Regions from separate parts of the Mangrovibacter phragmitis genome, predicted to be linked through region 3. Evidence: predicted binding sites of a transcription regulator. Region 3 holds the regulator's gene; each other region holds the start of a gene.
The links. The regulator CRP, encoded in region 3, controls carbon source genes, mostly activating them, when cyclic AMP is high. The targets are predictions, from matches to a motif close to ATGTGANNNNNNTCACAT.

Region 1 (2,271 bases), 1.4 Mb from region 3:
GCTGCTTTTGTTTACTAAAGTGGTGGAAATGGCGAGTTTCACCCGCGCAGCTGAAAGCACTGGAACACAGAAAGGGCGGGTTTCTGCGGTCATTCGTGAACTGGAACAAAGCGTGGGTGTTGCACTGTTGCACCGGACCACCCGCAGTGTGCAGTTGACAGAAGATGGACGGCTATTTTATTCCCGTGCACTGGACTTATTGGCTGAGGCAGAAGAATTACAGAACATGTTTGCCTCAAACGGCGCACCTGTACGCGGTAAATTACGTATTGATATGCCAACGGAACTGGCGAAAAGTATTGTAATACCGGCTTTACCGGAATTTCTGTCGGCGCACCCGGCAGTCGAACTCGAGCTATCCAGCACTGATCGCAGTGTCAACCTTGTTCAGGAAGGCTTTGATTGCGTTATCCGTCTTGGCCCCATAATGGATGAAACGCTGGTTGCCCGAAAACTGGGACAACTACGCATGATCAATGCTGCAAGTCCATCCTACCTGAAACGTTTTGGTACCCCGCACACACTGAAGGACCTGGTTGAACAAGGTCATCAAATAGTCCACTACACACGCTCACTGGGCTCCAAACCAACTGGCTGGGAATACCCGAATGGTGAAGGTTATGCCTTGCTTGCGCTACCAGGAGCTGTTCAAGTCAATAGTGTACAAACTTATCATGAAGCAGGGCTGGCAGGGATTGGACTGATTCAGGCAGGGTATTCAGCATTGGCTCCTTATATTGAATGTGGGGCATTAGTGGAAATACTTCCGGACAAGCCTCCTGAACCCCTCACCGCTTTCGTTGTTGTGGCGCACAGGCGCAACCTTTCTCCGCGCGTGCGAACTTTCATTCGCTGGCTTGAAAGTATCCTGGCACCCTACTTTACTTAATCCGCCTGACTGTGAGAGGCAGTACGCGCACCGGGTTTACAACCCGTTACCACACTGGATTGCATTAATCGCCTATGGTATCAACCGGTATCAGCCATACTAAAAAGGCATTGTTGCTATAACGGGAATTCATGGTGTGATCCATAGCACAAAAGCTTTTTTAATTGTATGATGAATGCATTCATTCAGGGGTTACTTAAATGCGCCATACATTGCTTATCATCTGGCAATATTGCCGGGCTTTCTTCTTTATTTATGCCTGCCTGTATGCCGGGCAGTTTATTGCCACACTGCTTCCTATTACAATTCCAGGCTCGATTATTGGCATGCTGTTGCTGTTCCTGCTGCTCTCATTACAAATCCTGCCTGCCCAGTGGGTAAAGCCTGGCTGCCACTTATTCATTCGTTACATGGCATTGCTGTTCGTACCCATTGGGGTGGGTGTCATGCAGTATTTCGACTTGCTGCGTACCCAGTTCGGCCCCATCGTGGTGTCATGTACTATCAGCACAATCGTTGTTCTGGTCGTTGTCAGTTGGACCTCTCACCTGGTTCACGGAGAACGTAAAGTTGTTGGCCAGAAAGAGGTTAAAGAGAAATGAGTGATATTTGGTGGTCATTGCCACTAACTCTGGTGGTTTTCTTTGCAGCACGCAAGCTTGGCACTGTGGTTAAAACGCCACTGCTGAACCCTCTGCTGGTTTCCATGGTGGTGATTATTCCGTTTCTTCTGCTCACGGGAATCAAATACCAGCACTATTTTCAGGGCAGCAAAATGCTGAACGACTGGCTGCAACCGGCTGTCGTAGCGCTGGCATTTCCACTATACGAGCAGCTTCACCAAATTCGCGCCCGCTGGAAATCCATTATTTCTATCTGCTTTATTGGCAGCATGGTGGCAATGATAACCGGCACCAGCATTGCACTATTAATGGGTGCCACGCCGCAAATCGCAGCCTCTATATTGCCTAAATCTGTCACCACCCCTATTGCGATGGCAGTTGGCGGAAGTATTGGCGGGCTGCCGGCAATCAGCGCGGTGTGTGTTATCTATGTCGGTATTTTAGGTGCAGTTTTTGGTCACACCCTGTTGAATGCCATGCACATTACCACCAAAGCTTCCCGTGGGCTCTCCATGGGAACAGCTTCCCATGCGTTAGGCACAGCACGCTGCGCCGAACTGGATTTTCAGGAAGGCGCATTCAGCTCACTGGCACTGGTTATCTGCGGGATTATCACCTCGTTGGTTGCTCCGTTTCTCTTTCCGGTTATTCTGGCGGTTTTAAGGTAAATTTGCGCACAATCTCGAAAATACGCAACACCATTAGCAAGTTGCATTAATAATTAGAGTTAGATCACATATTCAGATTAGTGAGAACCGT
Region 2 (2,271 bases), 1.4 Mb from region 3:
TCAACACCAATATTTAAAATAGAATGATCCGGCAATAAAATATTTGACCATAAGGTGGTTAATACGCGCCCATTTTTATCAATCGGGTACCATTCCTGCATTTTTTCCCCAGGCACCGTTGTTACCGAAGCCCGTACCCGCTCACGAACTGCCAGGTCAGGATAAAAAAGAGCCAGTGGGTCCGGAAAATGATTTAATTCATCTTTGCTCCAGCCAAACAATCTTTGGCATTCTCCGTTCCATAATATACAACGATTTTCTGCACTAAATGAATTTATTAATATTGGCGCATTAAAAAAAAGAGTTGTGTATTGCGCAACTATCTCTTGTTTATCGTTTGAAAAAAATGAGTTTACAGAATGCTTAATTAAGTATTCCTTTATTGCACTGGAGATAATCGCAGAAATATTTCGGAGTAATTTTTGTGAATAAAATCGATGGGAAAATGCGAGAAAAAAATAACCAGCAACATCACCTTTTTGATAACGAAGCTTACCTAAAACAGCAGACTCAAGGGCATACAAGTTACCCTCAGACTGGGAAAAGAAATGCTTACCCACACCATGTTCCCAGACCACAGTATTCCACTTGTATGCCTGCAGGCGTCGGTCCGCAAGCATTTGGTAAACATCTTGCTCCCGGCAAGGACAGTAACCACTCACCCTGACACTAAGAGTTTGTGGCTGCTCAATAAGCGCCACCCAACCCAGGCGCGCATCAAGTGCACGGGTAAAGGCCCCAATCACTTGTTCAAGAGATGTACTTTCAAAAATAGCCGGAAGCACCCCGGCCAGAGCATTCAATACTGCATCAGGCATCTGTATATAGTGCTCAGTATTATCATTTTTCATTTAAAATTCTTCACATAACCATATGAATTCGAATATAATTTACTGAACAACGCTATCGCATTACACTATAAATACAGACTTAAAACAGCTTTGGATACAGTGTGATGCGCCCAAAAAATATAACGATATTAACCAATATTTAGAAAGGTTCCGCAGGGTCTGAAAAAACCCACCATGATATAACACAGTGTAATAAGTCATAAAAAAGTATTAGTAATCAGTATACTGGCATACAAGCGCAGTTAATAATCACTCCGGTCATAATAAGTCAGCCTGATACTGCTGTAAATAACACAGCACAGAGCTGGCAGCATAATGCTATTCTTAATTATCTGATTTTACTTATATAATTAGCGCCAGCCAGGATTATTCCCAGCAGCTTTTCCATCCGCAACAAATCGGGCCAGTATTTTCCCTTTATAAAATAATCACATAAAACATCGGTGTGTTTTGTAAAAAAATTATCACCGTCAACTGGTGAATAAAACAACAAATGTGATATAGTTCACAAAAATAAGTTAAACAACGCTTCATCACCTGCAATGTTACAGTGCTTTCTCAAGGCTGACGTCAGAGACCTGCCTCAGAAAGCCACCGAATTACTGAGGATTGTTTTCATGGCTACTCTAACAACGAGCGTAATGCTGATGCGCTGGCCACTGTTCAGCGCGGTACTGATGTTTATGGCCAGTACTCTTAATATTCGTTTTCGCCGTAATGAACGTTACGCACTGGCGTTTGTCAGCACCAGTTGTGGCCTGGCAGCATCTTGCTGGTTTGCAACGACCTTACTGGGGCTGTCATTGGTTGATTTGAGTATCTTCTGGGCGCATTTCAAAGATGTGATGGTTGATATTATGAGCCATACTCCCCCGGAATGGCCGGTCATGGTTAGCTAGGTTCAGCGGTAATCTTCCCTCATCTTCTGCAATAGCGGATCAAAGCGAATAAACAAAGCGTTATCGAAAAACGTGATAATTTTTATCGATCTGGCAGAATAATACTGCCAGAGAGTGAACATCCTTGTTCTTATACTCAGGATGATACTTTTTATTTCACTTTCTGGTGAGTTAATACTCGCTGACAAACGCGTAATTGCTTTCCAGTACCCCGGCTATATATGCTTCAAAGCTCTCTGCCAGCACGATATAACTGTCAGGGTCATGCAGAAAACGCACCACCTGCCCACAAGTACCACCTGGGGCCGGGTGGAAATCAATATACAGGCGGGAAGTACCACCATTATTCAGGCAATGAGCAAAGCACAGCCGTTCACTCATCGCGACAGAGGTATCAATCCGGTTGTCTACATAAATGGCATCCGTTTGCCCAAGCCACTCACCATAAATGTCGCTAATTGAATCCCCAAAATGTTGCTCTTCCTGAATTTGCTCACAGGAAAGCAGGTAGTAGCCAAAAT
Region 3 (2,271 bases):
TTCAGCTTCGTGATAGCCGGGTCATTCCATTTTTTGATTTTACCCAGGTAAATATCACCCAGTGTTTTACCATCCAGAGTTAATTCACCTGATTTAATACCCGGGATGTTAACGGCCAGAACTACGCCACCGATAACGGTCGGGAACTGGAACAGGCCATTTTTTGCCAGGTCAGCATCGCTCATTGGCGCATCAGATGCACCGAAATCAACGGTTTTTGCAATGATTTGTTTGATACCACCTGAAGAACCGATTCCCTGGTAGTTTACCTGAGAACCTGTTTTCTGCTGGTATTCTGCAGCCCATTTTGCATAAACCGGCGCTGGGAATGTACCACCGGCACCGGTCAGGTTAGTGGCTGCAAATGCAGTTGTGGTGGACAGAGTCAGAGCGGCGATTACAAGACGGGCTGAAGAGCTAAGCATTGCCATAATTTCTCCCGGAAAAGGTTAGATCAAAAATAATTTTTTAATCGCTGTGTTTTCAGTACCTGGGAAGAATAAGGCGAATTTGTGACAGTTTTGTGTCATTCATGAACAATTTTCAGAATTTGTTAGGTAAAGCTGAAGGGATGCCTGGTTGTGCAAACAAAAAGGCACGCTCTAAAGCGTGCCTGTATGCGTGATTAAATACAGTAAAATTAACGAGTACCGTATACCACAATTGTCTTACCATGAGCGGAAATCAGGTTTTGATCTTCCAGCATTTTTAAAATGCGGCCCACAGTTTCACGGGAACAGCCAACAATTTGACCAATCTCCTGGCGGGTGATCTTGATTTGCATGCCATCCGGGTGAGTCATCGCATCAGGTTGTTTTGCCAGGTTAAGCAAAGTCTGTGCAATTCGGCCGGTTACATCGAGGAATGCCAGGTTCCCCACTTTTTCAGAAGTGACCTGTAAACGACGTGCCATCTGGGATGAAAGGCGCATCAGAATGTCCGGGTTTACCTGGATCAACTGGCGAAATTTTTTGTATGAAATCTCGGCAACTTCACAGGCTGTTTTTGCACGAACCCAGGCGCTACGCTCCTGGCCTTCTTCAAACAGCCCCAGCTCGCCAATAAAATCGCCTTGATTAAGATAAGAAAGGATCATCTCCTTGCCTTCTTCATCTTTGATAAGCACGGCCACAGAGCCTTTTACGATGTAATACAGCGTTTCTGCTTTCTCGCCCTGATGGATCAGGGTGCTCTTGGATGGATACTTATGAATGTGGCAATGTGACAAGAACCATTCGAGAGTCGGGTCTGTTTGGGGTTTGCCAAGCACCATGCGCGGTTATCCTCTATTATAAACTTGCTCAAAGACAGGGTAGGGCCCTGTTGGCGTTACAACATTAAATCGCCCCATTCCTGAAGCGAGCCATAAGTCGTTTGGTCTGTAATCGCTTTTTCCTCTGTAACAGGTATGACGTCACTGTCAGCCTGTTACATCTTGTTTGTTTTAGCACAGGTTTCCTGTAGTGTCTTCTATTGTCTCGTTTCAGCATGACCTGTGTCGCCTTCCATTGCCTGTTTTGTTAATGCCGCGTAATCTGTTGCGATGACACTTTAGTTGGGAGTAATAAGAATGCAGGCGCGAGTTAAATGGGTTGAAGGTTTAACATTTTTGGGTGAATCCGCCTCAGGTCACCAGGTGCTGATGGATGGTAACTCCGGTGATAAAGCGCCAAGTCCAATGGAAATGGTGCTAATGGCAGCAGGTGGATGCAGTGCCATTGATGTGGTCTCTATTTTACAAAAAGGTCGTCACAATGTGACTGATTGTGAAGTCAAACTGACTTCTGAACGCCGGGAAGAAGCACCGCGTTTGTTTACCTCTATTAATCTGCACTTCATCGTTACAGGGAAAGATCTGAAAGATAATGCCGTGGCTCGTGCGGTAGATTTATCTGCAGAAAAATATTGTTCTGTTGCGTTAATGCTTGGCAAAGCTGCCACTATCACGCACTCATGGGAAGTCGTTGAAGGTTAAGTTTTCATGACGGGTGCTGCGCCATGCAGCACCCTGCCTGTTGGTACCCCATATCAGCCTCCCGCGACTTTTTTCCCTTCCGCCAGGCGTTTAACCAGTGGCGTCATGATTAACTCCATCGCCAGTCCCATCTTCCCACCAGGGACAACTAATGTATTGATATGTGAAATAAATGACCCTTGCAGCATTGCCAAAAGCCATGGGAAATCGATATCTTCCAGCCCACGAAAATGAATGACTACAAAACTTTCATCCAGTGAAGGAATGGCTTTTGCGGCAAAAGGGTTGGACGTATC

Region 1: MPHASIOC01_RS12280 (CidA/LrgA family protein) is a predicted target of CRP. The motif match lies at 1,024-1,041, and genes of this name have one in related genera.
Region 2: MPHASIOC01_RS25530 (YjcB family protein) is a predicted target of CRP. The motif match lies at 1,345-1,362, and genes of this name have one in related genera.

What each region holds. Positions count from the first base shown of each region.
Region 1 is NZ_CP134782.1:2,541,096-2,543,366, forward strand. Features, by position in the region: gene MPHASIOC01_RS12275 (LysR family transcriptional regulator) at 1-889, shown strand, start outside; gene MPHASIOC01_RS12280 (CidA/LrgA family protein) at 1,090-1,491, shown strand; gene MPHASIOC01_RS12285 (CidB/LrgB family autolysis modulator) at 1,488-2,180, shown strand.
Region 2 is NZ_CP134782.1:5,321,048-5,323,318, forward strand. Features, by position in the region: gene MPHASIOC01_RS25525 (sensor domain-containing diguanylate cyclase) at 1-578, opposite strand, end outside; gene MPHASIOC01_RS25530 (YjcB family protein) at 1,469-1,750, shown strand; gene MPHASIOC01_RS25535 (SMI1/KNR4 family protein) at 1,922-2,271, opposite strand, start outside.
Region 3 is NZ_CP134782.1:3,935,428-3,937,698, reverse strand. Features, by position in the region: gene pstS (phosphate ABC transporter substrate-binding protein PstS) at 1-431, opposite strand, end outside; gene crp (cAMP-activated global transcriptional regulator CRP) at 641-1,273, opposite strand; gene MPHASIOC01_RS19200 (OsmC family protein) at 1,571-1,975, shown strand; gene MPHASIOC01_RS19195 (phosphoribulokinase) at 2,029-2,271, opposite strand, start outside.